2 regions of the Paenibacillus sp. G34 genome follow, and region 2 is predicted to be linked to the other one. Evidence: riboswitches for the same ligand, from Rfam matches in the RefSeq annotation. Region 2 holds a riboswitch; the other holds the start of a gene.
What was found. Region 2 has a riboswitch for glycine ahead of gcvT (glycine cleavage system aminomethyltransferase GcvT). Riboswitches for the same ligand answer to the same signal wherever they lie in the genome.
Positions count from the first base shown of each region.

Region 1 (11,015 bases), 2.2 Mb from region 2:
TATCAGCCGCAGCCAGTGCAGTAACGGCTCCGAGTCCGTTGCGCACGATACAAGGAATCTCTACAAGGCCGGCAACTGGATCGCAGATAAGGCCTAATGTATTTTTCAAAGCCAATCCCACTGCATGCACGACCTGCTCCGGTGTTCCTCCACGAAGTTCGACCATCGCACCGGCAGCCATGCCAATCGCAGACCCGACTTCTGCCTGGCAACCACCCTCGGCACCAGAGATAAACGAATTGTTGGCAATCACGTATCCGATGGCTCCGGCGCAGAACAATCCATTCACCAAATGTTCATCCGTCCAACCGAAGCGTTCCTGTGAGCTAATAAACACCCCCGGAATGATGCCACAAGATCCTGCCGTCGGCGTAGCCACAATACGTCCCATGGAGGCATTCACTTCCGATACACACAGTGCATAGGCCATAGCAAGGGCAGAAGCATCACCAGAGCATGTCTCGCCTTGGCGAATGTATTCGGCCATCTTTTTCCCGTCTCCGCCTGTCAGTCCGCTACGTGAGGTTGTATCTTCTGTAAGTCCTTTATGAACGGCTTCCTTCATCACCTGATAGTACTCCGACATCTGCTTCACCACGTCAGCTTCCGGTGTATTCGTCTCCTGTACCTGCTCTTCAATCATCAGCTGTGCAATTGTTTTGGACTCCGCAGTACAGATGGTATTCAATTCATGCAAATGTTTAAATCGCATTCGGATCCCCCCCTCGCTTTAGATCAATCACACGAATGTTCAGCACATGATCCAGTGAACGCAATTTATTCAAAATCTCTTCACTTGGAGGAGCATCCATCTCCATTGCAGTAAGAGCTTCACCGTCACGAGCTTTCCTATCTACTTGCATATACCCGATGTTCACTCCAGAGGAGCTGATTGCCGAGGTTACGGATGCCAGAACACCTGCTTTATCCGCATGACGCAAAACAAGTGTTGGAAACTCCCCGCTGATCTGTACACGAAAATCATTCAGTGCATGGACAGACACGCTACCGCCACCGATAGACGCGCCTATTAATGAGCATTCCCGTTCGCCGTGCCACAATTCAATCTTAACTGTGTTTGGGTGAGGAGCTGGCAGACCACTGGTGTAAAATTCAACTTCCATACCTGCTTCAACTGCAAACTGTTCTGCATCTGGTATACGCGGATCATCCGTAACGTAGCCCAGCAAACCTCCGATTAGAGCCAGATCGGTGCCGTGTCCCTGATAGGTATCTGCAAATGAGCCGTATAATGTAAGCCGAGCTCGTTCCGGAGTGCATCCCAGCCACTGCCGCGCAATTCGGCCCAGTCTTGCAGCCCCTGCTGTATGTGAACTGGATGGCCCCGTCATAGAAGGACCAATAATTGAAAAAACATCTTTAAATCGCACCTTATAACCCTCCAATTGGTTTCGTCATCGTTCTCCAGACAAGAAGACCACCATTATGTTCCTGATTTACTGAATGATGACATGAAAAAAGGACAGAAGAAGGCCACTCGCCCTCTCTCTGTCCTTGATACCTGAGAGTTTCATGATCGCAGCACCGGGCAGAACAAGATCAAGTACATTCACATACGAGTCTGTTCAGCGTGCTAACCCATCATATTCCCCTTGGGTGGCGCTTCTTTCGCGCACTCTCCAGAGTTGCGTCCAACGACGGTACGTTTACCTGAGAGATTAACAGTTATGCCGGGTGCATAACCACTTGCTCCTTCGGTGCCTTAAGCGGACCTACTAAAGTACGTTTTCGCAGCATCTCTACAATGCAACATACTGATCTGTACCGTACTTATTCAGCCCACTTAGGTCTCTCCCGCTCGTTATCATTCGCTGTATTCTGTTCATTCATTATAAAAGTTAATCATTCTGGCATGTATTCAATCATATACAGCGTAATATGCCGCACTGTATATGTCAACAAAAGTGACGTAATCATACGGACCTGTATTGTAAGATCTCTGGATAGCGGAAAATAACGATTCAACAGGATTGCCAAGGCAGGTTATACCTGGGAAATAAAGATTTATATTTTCTACATCTATCTCTATAATTTCTATATTTATATGCATCCTCTGATCGTAATGTTCAGCGTTCCCGCACTCGCATATTAGTCACCTTACTTCGAAAACTGTAGAGATTCAGCCCACGACTGTAGTTTTTCTTCTGTCCATGTTTCATTCTCTCCCATGACCGAATAACGAAGACCATCCTCACTCCACGACAAGTTCCGAATTATAGACATGTATGAACCTTCTGTATCACGAATGTTAACTTTCTTTTCCTCTGGAAGCAGCTTTTCATCTACGTTTTCCTCTGGTGCTTTAAATATGGTCATGCTGAGTTCTGGTTTGTTATCCTTCACATAGTATAACGTTACCTCATCCCGGCTATGTTCACCCATGGAAGAAGTCATCTCGATTCTCGATAATTGCAGATCTTCCTCCGCGTATTGTAAGAATGGCTTTCCTAGGGCCTTCTCGGCTTCTTCCATTGTAATCACTTTGTTATTCATTACATCATTCATTTTTTTCACTTCAACGTCTGCGGGAATGTCCAATGTAAATGTCTGATCCGTGAACTCAGGATTATAATCAATTACGTCATACAGAATCTCGGATTTGGTATCGCCATACGTACTGGTCGCTTTAACGACCGTCCATTTCTTGGGATCTATCCAATACTGGGATGACATCAACAATGAATTTCCCTCCTTAGGAGTCAATTCGATATGCATTACTTCACGATTTTGAAGTTTTTCTTGCCCCAGCATCTTCACGTTGTGAGTATCACGCATTCGTTCCAGTTGATCTAGCAGCATTTGCTTCTGCGTTGGGTTAGGTTCTTGCTGGAGCGCTGATGAGTCCATCGAAAATGCAGTTTTTGCCTCTTTTTCATAGAGCAGAATCTCAGGCCCGCTGTGAACCGCATAGCTTACATTCCCACCGTCCTCTGTTTCAATCCGCTTTTGTCCTGTTTTTCCGTCCACCCATTCTTTCACTTGTATCGTGTTTGTAATCTGCTCATCTGTCCACATCTTCAATACACCTTCTGCGTAGTAGGATGCTTGCTCCGACTCGGCAGTAATAATTTTATCAATCATGTCGTCTCCTGACATGCCAAGCAGTTCCTTTTCGGAACAACCCGCAAACAGTGAACCTGCGATCAAGGCTACTCCTAGTACTTTCCATCCACTTTTAATCACAATCCTTCATCCTCCTTCGTTAATATCTCTGAAAAATCATCGTTTCCTAGTTCCGGCAATCGGCATACTGCTACAGTTCCATAATGTTCCGAGGACCACATTCGCATATCTCCCCCATGCTTCAAAGCAATCCTTCTCGCTATGCTCAGTCCTAATCCAGAGCCCCCTGCATAGCCTTGTCTCTCCTGATTGTGATATTGAACGTAAGGCTCAAAAATCCGTTCCAGCTGTTCTGGCGGAATTGCCGGACCTTCATTTTGCACCAAAATTATAGTTGCCCCGATTCTATACGTATTAAGCTCCGTTCTTTGTGACAGATTGATCCACTCAGGTAACTCCTTTGATGAATCAATGATTGCAAGCCCAATTCTGCCGCTCGGTGGAGTATAACGAAGTGCGTTATGCACTAGATTATCGGTCAGACGCATCAATGATTCAGGGTGAATTCGGTAGAAGCGATTGGTACGTACAGACATCTGTATGGTGTGGTTTTTACGTTCCGCAAGTTCACCATAACTGCCAAGCAGCATTTCGAAAAACTCTTCCCCTTCTACCTCCACCATAGCCAGCTCCGAATCATCGGAGCCTAACGCTGTGTACATCTCGAGCTCTCCAATCATCTGTTTCATACGGCCAACATTCCTGGCAATCACCTCTTTGTACTCCTGTCTTTCCAATTGTTCAGAACGTACATCCATACTAAGCGCTTCTGCATAGGCACTGATGGACATCAGCGGTGTCTTTAAGTCGTGAGACAGAGATGCCACAATCATCTCTTTTTCCTTTTGTTGCTTCTCCACTTCCATTTGCGTTTGTCTTATGGTTTGTTGCATTGCATCAAACTGCTTTAACAACATCCCCATCTCATCATGACGTGTGTGACCACTTGTACCTTCTGGTTCCTCTCCACGGGCAAAGGTATGCATTCGATTCATCAACATCTTCATGGGATAGAAAAGCTTGCGTGATAATAACCACAGCACCGTGCCGTACAACAAAACAAAGAATAATACTGCTCCGCTAACGACCCATGTTGTTCGAATCGAGATACCATCCAGCCAATCTTGCCGCAGCATCGTTATTTCATAAATACCAACCAGTTCACCTTGATGCCATACCGGCTTTTTCAGCGAAAACGTGCGGTGACGAATCTGCAGATTGTACAGGTTTCGGTATAGTTCGGAAGTTCTCACAGTGTATCCGCTCGTTGTCCACGCATCCCCTCCAGAAGTAAACACACGAATACCTGAAGGCAAATAAAGATTAAAACTTATTTGTTTATTCGCAAGCTTAGGGAGGTTATGATGACGCTCGGGATCCTGTAATTCGTAAAGGGTTGGATCATTCAACACCTGCTCGATGGGGGAGAGACGTTCGGATAATTCTACATATTCCTTTACAGATCGCTGGTTCTCGTAATAGTTATATAGGGAAAATAATGCCCAGCCTGCTGCAATGGGCAACAACATGACAATCAAAAACGCAAGCATCAGCCAGTATTTCAGCTTCATTTGACCTGTTCTCCGATAAAGCGATAACCGCTCCCCCACACAGTTTCTATCCAGCGCGGCTGATGCGGCTCGTCACTCAACTTGGCTCGTAAGCTTTTTATATGCACGGTAACTGTGCCAGAATTCTCCTCTGCTGGCTGACCCCAGACATGTTCATAAATCTCAGTTTTGGTGAACACCCTGCCTTGATTTGAAGCCAGCAGCATGAGCAGCGCCCTTTCTTTTCCTGTTAATTGCAGATCGGTATCATTCAACCTCACCTGCTGATTCACTGGATGTATGGACAACCCGTCATTGTACAGCTGAAGAACCGAAGGCAATGGGCTGCCTAGATACCTGCGGTATCTGCTCAGATGAGCTTCAACTCGCGCTGTGAGTTCTGCCAGACTGAAGGGTTTCGTGATATAATCATCCGCACCCAAACCAAGTCCTTTGAGTTTGCTTTCCTCCTGTGTACGTGCGCTCATGATTAACACCGGAACATCACTGATTAACCTGACATGTTTACAGACCGTAAATCCATCCATCTCCGGCAGCATCAGATCGAGCAGGACAAGCTGATATTCTCCATTTCTAAAATCTTCCCAGCTCTCCAGTCCGCTTGATGCCCAAGTCACTGCATACCCTTCACGACGCAGATGGTCTAATAGTATACGGGCAATTTCCGGATCATCCTCCACGAGCAGTATGTTATCCGTATCTGTCATTGCGCTTTCATCCTCCCATGACTAAAGTGTAGCGAAAAATACATATGATTCTGCAAAGTTTATACTTTCTTTATAATTATGGATACACTATGTGCACGCGTTCCCAAGTTCTTACTAAGAACAAAAAGAGCTTCCTGAACCTCAGGACGCCCGGCAGTCTATGTTTAATTCATGAACAAGTCCTACTCCGCCTCCAGACCAGCGACATTGGTAAGTCAGCACCATATCACTGATTTGATTTACCCACCTTGAGATATACTTCTTTATTAATCGATGAGTTTTCATTATCAAACATGCCCCTTACTATCTGGAAAATCCCCCCTTCCTTATACGTGGTCCCCAATCGATAAAGCACCAATTGGTTAATTAACACTCCGTTACGTCTCAGGTTAACGTTTAAAGCCAATGCTCCAGAGTGTCGATACAACCAAGCATTGATACTCCTCTCTTTTTATTTTTTTGAAATCACGGCTGCCATGCTTAGTGAGAACACAAACAAAAGTAGGTACAACCAGACATGTCTGATTTCCAGTACCTCTTTCCCTAAAAGTGTGAGAACGGCCAGAGCAATTACACCCAGAGAGCCAAAGACACTCGAAATACTTAAAGAAGTTTTAAAAAATCTTAGCTTAACTCGTTCATCCGCATAAGGTATTCCCGTCTTTACTTGCTTCCTACGCTTGATAATATAAGGCATAGCTGCTGCAATGACAAAAGCAATTACCATTAAGACGTACTCCATTTTCATAACTCATCATCCCCTCTAAAAAATATTTCCTCAATCGACTTCTCAAAATAATCAGCAATTCTGAATGATAATTCTAAACTTGGATTGAATTTGTTGTTTTCAATTGCGATGATGGTCTGCCTAGTTACATGAAGGATTTTGGCTAATTCTTCTTGAGTAAGGCCGCTTTCTTTTCTTAATTTTTGTACATTGTTCAAAATCACCGGTAACAATCATCCTTATAAAGTAAAGTTTTGTATACATTAACATTAATCTACATCATCCAAAATGTAAAGTTTTATATACTTTTTTTTATCGTATATGGTTTTTACCTCAAAAGCTAAGCTGTAAACACACGAAAAATAGTGAATAGTTGACGGTAATAAATATCCGTAGGCGTTCTAATAAAAATCCACGAAAAGAGTCAAAATCATAGATGCTGGAGTGGGAACTCCTCACCGAACTGGTGAAATTCGTACAACGAAAAAAAGCATGATCCCTGAACACTTTCGTGCCCAAAATCATGCTCTAATTGAATATATCGCTGTAGTTGTTCCACTTTAACCGAAACGACCCATAATATATTCCTGCGTCAGACGATTGTCCGGGTTGGTAAAAATGTGTTCCGTCTCACCGTGTTCAATCAGACTACCGAGATAAAAATAAGCCGTATAATCCGAGATGCGCGCTGCCTGCTGCATGTTATGGGTAACAATAACGATGCGTAGCTCCTGCTTCAACTCCGAAATCAATTCCTCGACCTTACCCGTAGATACCGGATCAAGGGCAGATGCCGGCTCATCGAGCAATAGAATCTGCGGGTCAACGGACAATGCTCGCGCGATACAAAGACGCTGCTGCTGACCACCTGATAGTGCCAGGGCCGATTCATGCAGTCTGTCCTTTACTTCATCCCAAAGTGCTGCGCGGCGTAAGCTTTTTTCCACAATCTCATCCAGTGCTTTCTTACTCTTCGTACCGCGGTAGCGGGGGCCAAATGCGATATTGTTGTAGATGGACTTATGAAAAGGGTTTGGCTTCTGCCACACCATGCCGATTTTCTGACGAAGTTTAATTACATCCGTACCCGGTTCGTTGAGGTCATTGCCATCCATCCAGATGTGTCCCTGTGTACGTGAGCCCGCAATCTCATCATTCATCCGGTTCAACGAACGGAGAAACGTGGATTTACCGCAACCGGACGGCCCAATCAGGGCCGTTACACTGGCTTCGGGGAAAGTCAGACTGATCTGTTTCACAGCCTGAAAATGTCCATAATATATGCTTAACTGTTCCGTACCAAAAGGTATGGCCATGTGGATTTCCTCCTTATTTCGAAGCTGTCATACGTCGGTACACAACCCGGCCGATCCAGCGTGCGCTCAGATTGAATGCCAGTACCAGAATAACTAGCACGGCAGAAGCACCTGCTGCAATTTCTTTGGAATCTGGTCCGATGCCTTCACTGTTGACTTTCCAGATGTGCACGGCCAGTGTTTCCGCAGGACGAAGCGGATTAATCGGTGATCTTGGACTTGTCGGATTCCAGTCCGTAAAGTCCAGCGGTGGACTACTCATACCCGCAGTGAACATCAGGGCCGCAGCTTCACCGAAAATCCGGCCGGAGGCCAGAATCGTACCTGTGATCAAGCTTGGCAGTGCCACAGGCAGCAAAATCGACGTGATGATCTTCCATTTGGACAAACCAAGAGCGAGTCCAGCTTCCTTCTGCTCTTTGGGAACAGCCCGGAAAGCTTGCTCCGTCGTCCGAACCATCAGCGGCAGGTTGAATATTGCCAGTGCCATCGCACCCGATAAGAGAGAGAATCCAAGGCCGAACGTATTGACGATCAGCAATAGTCCGAACAAACCGATAACGATGGAAGGGAATGATGACAACACTTCGACAACCAGACGGATAAAACTTGTAATTCGACCTGGCTTGGCGTATTCCGCCATATAGATACCTCCGCCCCAACCGAGCGGGATCGTAATGATCAACGTTAGTACAAGCAAAAAGATAGAGTTAAAGAGCTGCGGCCCTATACCGCCGCCGCCTTTGAGCAATTGCGGTGCACTTGTCAGGAAGTTCCAGTTAATCTGACCGATCCCCCGGAACAGAATAAATCCGAGTAGACCGAGCAAAAGCACAACAATGAATAAAGCCAGAATTACAATGACTACTGTTGCAATTTTATCTGCTGTTTTTGGCTTCATTCTCATACCCGGTTCCTCCTTTCAAGCAGGCGAACCAGAATGACGAAGACAAAGGTCATTACCAGCAGGACAAGCGCCATGCTCCACAATGCATTATTATGAACAGAACCCATCGTGGTATTACCCATACTCAGGGTGATTACACTTGTTAATGTTGAAGCTGATTCGAGCAGGGATGTCGGTACATGCGGTGCATTACCGATAACCATCTGCACAGCGAGTGCTTCACCAAATGCGCGAGCCATACCGAGAACAATACCTGTAAGCAATGCAGGCAGAACAGTCGGAATGATTACCCGATAGATCGTCTGCCAACGTGTCGCACCAAGCGCATAAGATGATTCACGCAAGCCTTTAGGCAAAGCAGATAGTGCATCTGCCATAATACTCGTTACAGTAGGCAATATCATGACGGACAAGACGAGACATCCGGCTGCAATCCCGATACCAGCCCCTCCGAAGATACTGCGCAACATGGGAACAATTACGCTTAGGCCGATAAATCCATAAACAACAGATGGAATACCGGAGAGCAATTCAATCGCAGGCTGTAAAATCTTTTTACCTTTACCCGGTACAATCTCGGTCATAAAGAGCGCTGCACACAGACTAAGCGGACTCGCAATCAATGCTGCAAGCAAGGTGGTTGTAAAGGAACCCGTAATAAACGGTAATGCACCATAAACGCCAGGCTCACCTGTAGGATTCCACGTTTTCCCGAAAATGAACTCTCGCAGGCTGACACCATCCTGGAAAAAGGTTGACAATCCTTTGGATGCGACAAAATATACGATGGAAAACATGACAACGATCAGGAAAACGACACATATCGACGTGTAAATCCGTCCCGTCCACTCTTCCCAGTAATGTTTCTCTCTCAAGGGCCGGCGTGGTTTCAGTTTATTGTTCATTACCGTTCCCCCTTCGGTCTGTTCCATAACAACCATCCTTCTATAGTAGAATTAGTGCAAAATATGGGATAATTCCTGAGCAAACCGCGCAAAGAGGCAGGACCTGGGTCCGCCTCTTTCGCTGTATGCGCAAGTTTCAAAGAATGTTACTGAGTCACATTACCTGCTGCATCGCGTTTTACTTTCATGCCGGATACCGGAATGTAGCCCAGTTCCTTAACGTCATTTTGTTGAACTTCCTCGCTCAGCATGTAGTCGAGGAATGCTTTAGTTGCTGCATCCGGCTCACCTTTTGTATACATGTGTTGGTAAGCCCATACTGGATATGTTCCTGCTTCCACGTTCTCAACCGTAGCTTCAACACCGCCATATTTCAGAACTTGCAATTTGTCATCCAGGTAAGACAGCGCCAGGTAACCAATTGCGCCTGGAGTTTCAGATACCAGTTTCTTAACTGTACCTGAGGAATCTTCTTGGATGGAACCTTGAATATCTTCTACTTTTGTTCCCAGAGCAAAGTTCTCGAAAGTTGCACGCGTACCGGAGCTACTTGGACGGTTAACGATAACGATGGCTTGATCTTTACCGCCAACATCTTTCCAGTTCGTGATTTTACCGGAGAAAATATCAACCAGTTGTTCCTTCGTCAAATCCGTTACACCTGCATCTTTGTTACTTACTGGAGCAATCGCTACGACTGCTACTTGGTGGTCAACCAGTTCTTTTGCTTTTGCTTCGTCTTTCAACTTCTCTTCAGCAAATACGTCAGAGTTACCGATGGTTGCTTGTCCTTCGGAAACTTGTGTCAGGCCCGTACCACTACCGCCACCTTGCACTTGTACCATTACGTTCTTATATTCATCAACTGCCATAAATTTTTGTCCAGCTTGCTCTACCAGAGGCTGCAGTGCTGTTGATCCAACAGCCAGAATGTTACCGCTGAGTTCAGCAGCAGTATTTTCTCCTGATCCATTACTTGCGGCACCATTTGTAGTACCTGCGTCATTTTTCGATCCGCATGCTGCAAGCACCAGTACGAACGTTAAGGTCATCAAAATAAACGGCAACTTTTTAAACATTTTTTGTTTTCCTCCCCCAATGTAGTGATGGCGTTTTGTAAATTTGTTTGATCACCATCAACTCTTTAATCATTGTAGTTTCGGTATGTCATCTGAAAATCAATGTTTTGTAAACGCAATGTTAAAAATATAGGCTAGGGATTAAATAGTTGGAACGTACTTAGGTGCGCTGGTAGCCGCTTCGGGAACGGACGTTGTTTCAATCGCTGTTACCCCCGGATATATTTGATTGTATTTGTAAGAGGAATATATCCGGGGATAAAGGTGAACGCTCCGCTTTTCCACAATCGTTCCGTTCCCTCCGCTGAATCAGCGCTCATCTGTTTCTAAAACATTTGATTCCCCATCCAAAAGGGAGGGGCAGGGGAAGGAGTACTCCGTGCTGGTCGTTCCGGTTACGGATCATTCTTCCGATCGCTGTTGTCTCCAAATCGTTATGGATTTTATTTTTCATATGTAAACATTCCGAGACAAAGGCGAGCGCTTCGCTTCTTCTGAATTGATTCCGTTCCCTTCACTTGATCACTTCGTAGACAAAAACAAAAAAGGCCGTCTCAACGGATGTGTTTAACACATCTGATGAGAACAGCCTTTTTAACTCATAACTATTATAAAAATGTTAAGCTCGATGCTTATAATTATCCTAAAATCCACAGCCA
Region 1 is NZ_CM166469.1:524,284-535,298, reverse strand. It holds gene sdaAA (L-serine ammonia-lyase, iron-sulfur-dependent, subunit alpha) at 1-712, opposite strand, end outside; gene sdaAB (L-serine ammonia-lyase, iron-sulfur-dependent subunit beta) at 702-1,391, opposite strand; glycine riboswitch at 1,508-1,646, opposite strand; glycine riboswitch at 1,651-1,828, opposite strand; gene AC1VYS_RS02540 (LolA family protein) at 2,119-3,204, opposite strand; gene AC1VYS_RS02535 (sensor histidine kinase) at 3,201-4,715, opposite strand; gene AC1VYS_RS02530 (response regulator transcription factor) at 4,712-5,422, opposite strand; gene AC1VYS_RS02525 (hypothetical protein) at 5,874-6,170, opposite strand; gene AC1VYS_RS02520 (helix-turn-helix transcriptional regulator) at 6,167-6,373, opposite strand; gene pstB (phosphate ABC transporter ATP-binding protein PstB) at 6,710-7,465, opposite strand; gene pstA (phosphate ABC transporter permease PstA) at 7,479-8,366, opposite strand; gene pstC (phosphate ABC transporter permease subunit PstC) at 8,369-9,277, opposite strand; gene AC1VYS_RS02500 (phosphate ABC transporter substrate-binding protein) at 9,424-10,356, opposite strand; gene AC1VYS_RS02495 (arsenic transporter) at 10,995-11,015, opposite strand, start outside.
Region 1: linked by a shared signal. The riboswitch ahead of sdaAB (L-serine ammonia-lyase, iron-sulfur-dependent subunit beta) and the one ahead of gcvT (glycine cleavage system aminomethyltransferase GcvT) in region 2 are both predicted to bind glycine.

Region 2 (11,015 bases):
GAAGCGACCGCTCTTGTCCGTTTCGGAGCGAGTGTGCCTATTCCTTCGCTGGAAGGAATGGAGACCATCATCGACCTGCTCGGTACCGGGTATCTGTTCAGTGAACGTGACTTCACCCATCTTGCTCAGTTTCTCCGCAGCTGCGCACAACTAATGAAGTATATGGATAGCAAATCCGGCGTTGCTCCGATCGTTAGCCGTTATGCATCCTCCATGATCCTGATGGAATCCTTGCGAAGCGAAATCGAACGCTGTATCCACAGTGGTCGCATTCAGGATCAGGCTAGTAAGGAACTCGTTCGCATCCGAAAAAAAATGAGCGTGAACGAGGAACGTATGAAACGCAAGCTGGATTCCCTGGTTAGCAAACACCGTTCGATCATGCAGGAGCAAGTCGTGAGTCAGCGAAACGGGAGAACCGTGCTGCCCATCAAAAAAGAATTCCGCAAACACGTCAGAGGCAGCGTACTCGACGAATCGGGGAGCGGCCAAACCGTCTATATCGAACCTGCCGAACTGACAGGCCTGCAGATGGAACTTACTTCATTACAGGCAGAGGAATCCAGGGAAGAGATGAAAATTCTTGGCGATTTGACTGATCTGACCGAATCTTACAGCCGAGAGATTGCCTTAAATACGGAAACCGTTGGTGTCTTGGACTTTCTATTTGCCAAAGCAAAATATGCAGTAGCTATTGACGGACAATCCGTGCGCGTTAACAGCAACGGTAAAGTTAACCTGCAACGAGCGAGACATCCGCTGATGGGGCCGTCCATGGTCCCGCTTGATTTTTCCATCGGATACACTTATTCGTCCCTCATCATTACAGGCCCGAACACAGGCGGCAAAACCGTCGCACTCAAGACACTTGGGCTATTAACGCTGATGATGCAATCCGGACTACTTGTTCCTGTGCGTGAGGGAGGTGAGATGGCTGTATATGAACAAATCGCAGTGGATATCGGCGATGGTCAGAGTCTTGAACAGGCACTTAGCACGTTCTCGGCACATATTCGGAATATGATTACCATTCTGGAGCAGGCAAATCCTTCCACGCTTGTGCTTATTGACGAGATGGCTTCAGGCACAGATCCTGGAGAAGGGGTCGGACTCTCCATAGCTATGCTGGAGGAATTGCATCGCTGCGGATCAACCGTTGTGGCTACAACACATTTTGGGGAAATTAAACATTTTGCTTCAGCCACACCTGGGTTTGAGAATGCACGTATGGAGTTTGACACCTTATCTCTCCAGCCTCTGTATCGACTTCGAATCGGGGAAGCCGGTGAAAGTTATGCTTATTCCATCGCGCTCAAACTGGGCATGCCCAAGCATATTATCGATCGTTCCAAATCTGTAGTAAATGAAGCTATTACAAAGGACATGAAGCAGGTTGTTGCAAAAGAACCGCAATCACAAACAGAGGGTCTATTTCATACTACCGTGCCTGTTTCTATGGAACACACTGAATCTATGGAACAGGGTGCACATGAGGCCGTCGCAAGTGAGGGTGAGGCTATCTCTTCAAACGCTGAGGCTCCCGTCGCCGATCCGCCACCAGAACCATTACGTGCTTTTCGTAAAGGAGACCGTGTCTATGTCGCCTATCTGGATCAGGCAGGCATTGTAAGCGAGGAAGAGGATAATCGAGGACAGATTGAGGTCATGATTCAGGGACACAAACTAAAAATTCATAAGAAACGTCTGCGCCTGCACATCTCTGCTGATGAGTTGTATCCAAGTAATTACGATTTAGATATTGTGCTGGAAAGCAAAGAAAACCGTAAAAAACGCAAATTGATGGGGCGTAAACATGTAGAAGGATTACAAATTGAGCTTCCACCAAAAGAATGAAAAGTCACACTCTGACAACCAAGAACCTGTGCGTAATCTCCATTTAAATCGATAAGCTGCTCTGCAATTTGAACCAGTCATTACTCTAAAAGGTGCGGTATATACCTGTTGGATTTGTTATACTGAGATCAATAGATAGCCACCGCCCGACTTAAAAACACTGAAGAGGAGGCCTAGTCGATGTTTAATCAGCAGGATAGCACTACCAGAAAAACGGTCAATGTGCTTATGTGTCCACTTTGCGGTGAACGCAATGCATGTGCCTACGCCGCGGGTAAACCACATTCGGAATGCTGGTGCGGCCATGCTTCCTTTCCCGAAGGTGTGTTTGAGCGTATTCCAGCCGAGCAGCGCGGCAAGTCATGCATTTGTCAGCAATGTTTGGAGAACTATGCACGTGAGCATGAGTAACTATTTTGCTATAACCAGCTCTTATTCGCTATAAGCGGTATGAAGAGCTGATTGTTAACTAGGATCAAAAAATAAAAGAAACCATTCCTTCTCAAATGGAACTGCATCATTCATTTGAAGGGATGGTTTCTTTATATTTGATACTTAAGTTCGTTATTACACTTTGCCAGACTTCACTTCGATTACTGTTATACTAACCGATTACATATGATGGTACTGCTTCACCGCTTCCACCAGGACCGGATGTTCCTCATCCATAGTGGTATAGTGTGACAGCGCAGCCGCGACGCCTTTCTCACGAATCATGCTTTGCAATTCAACAGCCTCTGGATCATCAGACACATCAAACTTGCAGGCCGCCGCCATGCCCATAGCCAGATGGGTCACCGTCATATGGTCCGCATGCGCCAGAAGTGCCGGACGAACGAGCCGATCATTCGGGGAGAGCTTGCGCAGCGGCGAGCGCCCCACACGGGTTACCTCATCGGTCAGATAGGGATTAACAAACCGCCCCAATATTTTCACAATATACTGCTCATGCTCCTCCGGGTTGAAGCCAAAGCGTTTCACTAACACCTGACCCGTTTCCTGCATTGCACCGTATACCACAGATTTTACTTTTTCATCCGCAATCGCCTGCTGGATCGTATCATACCCGTGCACATAACCGATATATGCCGCAACGCAGTGTCCTGTATTAACAGTAAACAATTTGCGCTCGATATACGGTTCCAGATCATCCACGTAAACGACGCCATCCATCGGTTTAAACGCAGGCGCCATCTCGGAGCGATCCACAATCCATTCATAAAAAGGTTCCACCTGTACATGCAGCGGATCTGCATGATTTTGAATCGGTACAATCCGGTCTACGGCCGAATTTGGAAAGTAAACATATTCATCAGCAAAAGCGCGAGCCTTTTCATCCAGCAAAGCATACACATGCTCTTTCAGCTGGGAGCTTCCACCGATGGCATTTTCACAAGCGATAATATGCAGAGGTTTTTGCACAGAACCTGCACGTCGTCTTAGCTCCAGACCTTCGGCGATTCCTGGCGCAATATACTTCAGCACACCTACGCCCACCGCAGTAGTAACCAAATCAGCTTCTGCCACCGCTTCAGCAACTTGCTGCAACTCTCGTCCATCAATGGCCGTTACTCCGGTAACCGTTTCCTGATCTTTACTCTCATTGGCAAGCTCCACGGTATACTCACCGCGCTTCCGAAGAACATTGACCAATTCCTGATTCACATCCGAGAATGTCACTTGATATCCGGCACGGGACAGAATCAAGCCAATAAATCCACGTCCGATGTTACCTGCGCCAAAGTGGAGGGCCTTCATAGTTCCATTTCACTTTCTAGGATGGTGATTACTTCCTCAGCCGTTTTCGCATAACGCAGTGCTTCCATATTCTCTTCTTCGGCACAGATCACCGCGATGCTCGTCAGAATCTCCATATGTTCGCCGCCTTGTGCCGCGATACCAATGACCATATATGCTTTTTCTTCTCCAAAATCAACCCCCTGCGGGAACTGAATCACCGAGATTCCGGTGGAGAGAATAAACGCTTTGGATTCTTTCGTGCCATGCGGAATAGCCAGTCCATTGCCCACATAGGTGGATACGATCTCCTCACGCTCAATCATTTTGTCAATATAATCCGAACTGATATGGCCTGCATCCTTCAAAATCTGTCCCGCCATGCGAATAGCTTCGTATTTATCTTGAGCCGTCGCGTTCATGATGACTTTATCTGTTGTTAACATACTCATGTTATAGACCTCCAATTTCATTTTTACTGCGATAAAATCCAACCAGCTCACGGGACAGGTAATGAATAATCTCATCCCGATTCCCCTTACTTAGCAGTGCAATCATCTCTTCTTGCAGCAACAGCGCACTAATCTCACTGAGAACCTCCAGACTTTCCTTGGACAACTCTTTTGGCCCAAGCATCAGCAGCACATAGCTGACACCTTCCGGGTCTTCCGCTGTCGGAAGCAAAGGTTTCTCAAGTTGAAAAAGACTAATGGAGGGCTTATAGATGCTTTCGCTCCGTGTATGGAAAAGAGCCAACTGAGTTCCGGGAATCTTCTGACTTCCCATCGACTCACGAACCTCCAGCAGTTTGGCAACCTCTTCCGGGTTTTTCAATACACCTGTTCGATGTGCCACTTTACACATCCCAAGCACACTTTGGGCAAAATCAAGATGAGCGTTGTCCATGGCATGTACCTGAAACTTACCGATAATGCGCACAATTTCGAGCAAGGTTGCTTCCATTCCATCCGGGTCGGCGTTGTTATGATTCGTGTTCTCATTCCCCTTGTCACGGGGTTTACGATGTTGCCGCTGTAACGTTGTTGTTTTGATAAAATGCCGCAGACTTTCACTTTCCTCTGCTGTAAGCAGTGGACTGACCTTGTAATACTGATCTTCCTCCATTGGCAAATCGACGGTGGATAACACCAGATCATATTCCTCGGCTGGCATTCGGGCCGCTTCGTACCAGGAGACACTGTCTATAATCTGGATTTCCGGAAATTCCTTGGACAACCTGCTGGACAGCATGCGCGAGGAACCAATGCCACTGTTACATACAACAATCGCCCGAATTTCCTGCTTTAACGCTCGTAGCCGTTCAATAGAAGCACCAAAATGCATCACGAGAAAACCGATCTCTTCATCTGGAACTGCTGCTCCCGGCCATGCCTGTAACACGGACTTTTTAACTTGTTCAAAAAGGATGTCATAATCCTTGCGAATCTGCTGTAATAACGGATTACGGATTAGCTGATGTCCTTCAAGCCGTTCCATAACAGGTACCATATGTGTAATTAACCCTTCGCGAAGCAAACGATCTTCATGAAAGGCATAACCTGTTCTTTCCTGCATCTGATCCGTTAGTGAATGCACTCTGTCCATGAGAATCAGATCATCAATCGGAAGTAGACGAGAAGAATGAATCTGCTGCTCTGTCTCCGAAAGCAATTGATGAAAATACGCCCTCTCTTCTTCCGAGAAGGTGACTCCAAGCTGTGAGTATAGAACGCCGCACAGACGCGAAGCCATGAATACAGGAACTCGCTGTTCCTGCTGCTCCGCTGATATACCTTCAGTTGCAGTCGTATTGATTCCTGACGAACAACGTCCCATATTAAAACCTTTGCGAATGCGAACAACCGCTACCGATAACTGAATTAGCAGTTTCATATACTGCCGTTCAGGAATTTTTTCGAGCCATTCGATATCCGGCTGCCATAATGCATTCTCAATGGTAAGCACATCGCTATGACCGATCATTCTGAGCAATTTTTGATTAACAATGGAGCCTCCTTGTTCAGGTTGCCTACCAAAGAGATCCGACTCATCCAGCACTTCCAAAGCGAGCGCTGCAATGGCTCTGCGATGGATCGCTTCACTTCCGGTAATTTTGACACCATATCCTCGCCTTCGAACAAGCTTCAACCCTGCCTGCCGGATACGTGACTCCAGATCATCCAAGTCCGTGGTAACCGTCGAGACCGTCACTTTCAGATCAGAGGCGAGTGCGAGCAGTTTGACCGGTTCGGCTTCATCCAGCAAGATGCAAAGCATGAAGAGCTTACGCTCTTCCGGCGTAAACTCTACATATTCATTACCTTCCAGCTTCTGGCGTAATGCGCTGAGGTCATCTGAACCGGAATCGATACGTATTCCGGTTCCCGACTTTTTTTCGAGTCGCATACCGAGCGGTTCAAGCCACTGTTCAATCATCAGCAACTCACGATGCACGGTACGGGTACTCACTTTTACTTCAACGGCGATTTCGCCGGCCGTGACTTCATGGGGGTGTTCCAGCAGGAATTCCACAATTTCACGTTGTCTTTTAGTAATACTCATATCTCAGCCTCCGGCTCTGGGAAAACGGCTGCCCTCGTTTGAAGCTGGTTCGCAGTCTGCTCTCCGCTTATTTCAAACGTTCAACAAGCGCATCGTATTCCGGGCTTTTTAGGAAGTTGTCAATGGATATATGCTCTGCGTTCGGTGCCACTGTACGTGCACGATCGGTTAGTGTTTTTTGCGTAATGACAACGTCTGCATCTTGCGGAATTTCACTGATCGCCGTGTTGGTTACGGCAACGTCAATTCCTTCAGCTTTCATTTTTTTGCGCAAAATCGAAGCACCCATGGCACTTGAACCCATACCCGCATCACAGGAGAAAACAATCTTTTTCACATCTGTTTTTGCCTTGGAAGCTGCCGATGTTGCGATATCCGCTGCTCTGTCTGCTTCACCGTTATCCGCCGTAATGGCTGCATTTGCTGTATTGCCTTGGCTCTTCATGTCTTTCATTCGGCTGGAGGCCGCTTCCAGATCTTCTTCCTTCTGTTTACCCGTTTTGAGTAACAGAGAGGCAATCAGGAAAGAAACAACTGCAGCGACGATAACCCCTGCGAGCATTGGGATGTATCCACCTTTTGGTGTCAACAGGAAGTATGCGATGATACTACCCGGTGACGGCGCGGACACCAGTCCTGCTCCAGTCAGCATGAACGTTAACGTACCAGCGACACCGCCGGCAATAGCTGCCAGAATCAGAATCGGTCTCATCAGAATGTACGGGAAGTAAATTTCGTGAATTCCGCCGAAGAAATGAATGACCACTGCACCAGGTGCAGAAGATTTCGCCATTCCACGACCGAAGAAACAGTAAGCAAGCAAAATACCTAGTCCCGGCCCCGGGTTAGACTCAAGCATGTAAAGAACGGATTGGCCCAGCTCTCTTGCCTGATCTGTTGCAATTGGTGTTAAGATCCCGTGGTTAATGGCATTGTTCAGGAACAATACTTTACCGGGTTCAATAATCAGATTGACGAGTGGCAATAAGCCGAGGTTCATTAGACCCTGTACACCCGCAGATAATACTTTGCTGATCGCTTCAACTGCCGGCCCGATCCCGAGCAATGAGATAATGCCCAAAATTCCACCGATGATTCCTGCCGAGAAGTTGTTGACCAGCATCTCAAACCCGGCTCTAATCTTACCCTCAATGGATTTGTCGAACTTCTTGATGACCCATGCTCCGAGCGGTCCCGCAATCATTGCACCGAGGAACATTGGAATGTCACTACCTACAATCACACCGATGGTCATAATCGCACCAACGACACCACCACGCTGACCGTGGACCATCGTACCTCCGGTGTAACCGATCAAGAGTGGCAGCAAATAATTAATCATCGGACCTACGAGTTGTTCTAGCGTCGCATTCGGGAACCATCCTGTTTTAATAAACATCGCGGTGATGAGTCCCCAAGCAATAAATGCGCCCATATTCGGCATAACCATGCCGCTCAAGAACCGTCCGAAACGTTGTACACCTACACGTATTCCACCCTTAGAATTGGACATTTGGTCCAAATTACTCATTGGTTTATCCTCCTTGGATCAAGTCATTATCAATATGAAAGGGGTATCATTCTTCCCTTGCTGTAATCCTAAGCGAGAAACCTTTCCTGTTCAATCAAATGAAAGCGTAGTCTCGTCATGAATAATGATGACAACATTAGATTATGTAATCGTTTTTTAATAAGAATATATGCTCAAACCCTTGATATACAAGGATTATTCCGGGTATGATTTTGTTCATATACAGTATGCAAAGCAATAAAATAGCTTGGTCGGTTCGAACTGTTTTTATTCATGAAATCTACGTCACTCCTGCTTGAGCACTCTCCAAAATGCACCAAAAACACACCAAAAAAACCTGCATAAGCTCACAGCTCACGCAGGTTTGGAGATAAAATGATCTATTTATATGTGATTATATATATGTCCATAAGTACAAAAAAATCGGTGATCAGCCTGGTTTACTCCTCCGTATGTTTACGATATGCGTCCGCATTCAACAATGTAGCTAAAGCAGCTGTTATATCTCCATCGACACGGATTTCAATCATCCAGCCATCTTCATAAGGAGAGCTGTTCACCAGTTCTGGCGAGTCCTGCAAAGCTTCATTGACTGCAATAATGGTACCGCTGACGGGTGAGAACAGATCCGACACCGTTTTGACCGATTCAATCGTACCGATGCTCTCTTCTGCTTTTACACTTGCTTCAAGATCAGGCAATTCTACAAACACAATGTCACCCAGCTGATGCTGTGCGAACTCGGTAATGCCAATACGTACGGTATCCTCCCCTACGGTTTGCACCCATTCGTGCTCTTCACTGTACAGGAAATCATTTCTCAATTCGCTCATCGATATCCGCCTCGCTTTTCATTAATGAGTGCATGCGTTCTTTGACCTTCACCTTTTTCCCAGACAATAGCGTATGACATTTCAGATTCAAATGTCAAGTTAGCTCACAATTTATATGAATTTCGACACCCCGACATGTGTAACCTTACGCTACTCTTTCTGCATATAATGGTGAATATTAGAATAGTAAGCGTACTCTTTTAAAATACACGAACATTAATACGTTCACAATACAAAATATTCGTATTTTACACTATTTTAATGATATTGTTCTTGACATCAGGAGTGTATTCACGTTTTAATGAGAAGAGAAACTGAAGTTAATTGGACTACGTATGAACCGCGGATGAATGTAAAGGGAGAGATTGCCTGTACACCCGGTTTGGGGATGTGCATGAGGCGGCGCCGAAGGAGTAAACCACCGACAAGCGGGGGTGAATCTCTCAGGCAAAAGGACTTTTACAGGACGCAACTCTGGAGAGCATCTAATCGTCCAGTTCGGACGTTATGATCACCCAAGGGGAAACCTGTCTACATAAACGGCGGGGTAACTCTCAGGTACAAGGGACAGAGCCTAAGAATACAGCGTGCTACTTGGCATGCCGGTTCTTTGGCCTGTCCTTTTCCTTTTTCCCAAAAAATGAAATGCAGGATACCGAATCGTCTACCTAAAGCGTGTCTGTTATAAATGACTGATCAACTTACTTATGACTGTACTTGTTTTATGACGGAATTGAACTTGAATTAACTAATTGGATAATTTGGATGTAGCTTTACTTAGTATCTCATCGCTTTTATATTTTGTTTATTACAACGAACCAAGCATTAAGACTCGGCTCTTAAAACGTGTTTCTATACTCGGCCCGCTAAAGGCCATAACGAGGTGATTGGATGTCTGATTTGTTAAGAACACCACTCTTCCCCCTATATGCGCAATATGAAGGCGTACGTTGCATTGATTTTGGCGGCTGGGAGCTCCCCGTGCAGTTTAGTGGTATTCAAAAGGAACATGAAGCGGTGCGTGAGCGCGCCGGACTGTTCGATGTATCCCATATGGGCGAATTCACCGTATCGGGTGAACAAGCGGAGGCCTTTTTACAGCACATGATGACTAACGATGTGACCACAATTGTACCAGGTCAGGCACAATACACGCTGATGTGTTACCCCGATGGCGGTGTGGTGGATGACCTGCTCATCTATAAACTCGCGGAGCAACACTACATGCTGGTCGTCAATGCCTCCAATATCGACAAAGACTGGGCATGGTTGCAGGAGCACATTATACCTGGGGTGAACATGACCAATGATTCCGAGCAAACGGCGTTGCTGGCGATACAAGGCCCTTTGGCGGTCGATATTCTCTCGAAGGTCACAGGTTCAGAGGTGGACGCAAGCACCATTGAACCGTTCCGCTTCGTGCAGCATGCCGAGGTATGCGGAGTAAAGTTGCTACTGTCGCGCACTGGATATACAGGTGAAGATGGTTTTGAATTGTATGTTGCAGCAGATCAGGCGGCCCTCGTATGGAACGGACTGATGGAAGCCGGTGCTGATGTAGGCCTCGTTCCAGCAGGACTTGGTGCGCGTGATACACTGCGATTCGAAGCGAAGTTGCCTTTGTACGGTCAGGAGCTGTCACCCACCATCTCTCCACTGGAGGCAGGGCTTGGCATGTTCGTGAAATTAAATGCCGGACCTTTTATCGGACATGAAGCTTTGTTGCAACAAAAAAATGACGGTCCTGCCCGCAAGCTGATTGGCATCGAAGTGCTGGAGCGTGGCATACCGCGGCCACATTACCCGATCTATGCGGACGGCGTTCAGATCGGTGAAGTGACAACCGGAACACAGTCCCCAACCTTGAAGCGTAATCTGGGCCTCGCCCTAATTGACAGCAAGTATGCTGCAATAGGCACTCCGCTGGAGATTGAGATCCGTGGCAAAAAGCTGAAAGCCGAGGTCGTCAAGACCCCTTTTCATAAACGGACACGTACGTCAAAGACACCTACTCAAGGAGCTGAGCAAGCATGAGCAAGCACCGCTACATTCCCATGACAGAACAAGACCAGAGCGCAATGCTGGCCACGATCGGCGTGGATACGCTTGAAGATTTATTCAAAGATATCCCGCAGGAGATTCGTTATCAGGGCGAGTTGCCTGTCTCCTCCAAACTGGATGAATATGCCTTAACTCGCCACATGTCGAAACAGGCTGGCTCCAATGCTAACTTTGAGACACATGCCAGCTTCCTCGGCGCAGGCATCTATGACCACCACATCCCTTCGGTCATCAACCATGTCATTTCCCGTTCGGAGTTCTATACAGCCTACACCCCTTATCAGCCGGAGATCAGCCAAGGAGAATTGCAGGCTATCTTTGAATTTCAATCGTATATTTGCGAGTTGACAGGTATGGCAGTAGCCAATGCGAGTATGTATGATGGTGCAACGGCCTTTGCGGAAGCAGGCAATCTTGCCGCCGCAGCTACCCGTCGC
Region 2 is NZ_CM166469.1:4,823,132-4,834,146, forward strand. It holds gene AC1VYS_RS21865 (endonuclease MutS2) at 1-1,854, shown strand, start outside; gene AC1VYS_RS21870 (cysteine-rich CWC family protein) at 2,035-2,265, shown strand; gene AC1VYS_RS21875 (mannitol-1-phosphate 5-dehydrogenase) at 2,467-3,612, opposite strand; gene AC1VYS_RS21880 (PTS mannitol transporter subunit IIA) at 3,609-4,043, opposite strand; gene AC1VYS_RS21885 (BglG family transcription antiterminator) at 4,045-6,153, opposite strand; gene AC1VYS_RS21890 (PTS mannitol transporter subunit IIBC) at 6,221-7,684, opposite strand; gene gcvH (glycine cleavage system protein GcvH) at 8,125-8,517, opposite strand; glycine riboswitch at 8,864-8,986, shown strand; glycine riboswitch at 8,990-9,090, shown strand; gene gcvT (glycine cleavage system aminomethyltransferase GcvT) at 9,409-10,551, shown strand; gene gcvPA (aminomethyl-transferring glycine dehydrogenase subunit GcvPA) at 10,548-11,015, shown strand, end outside.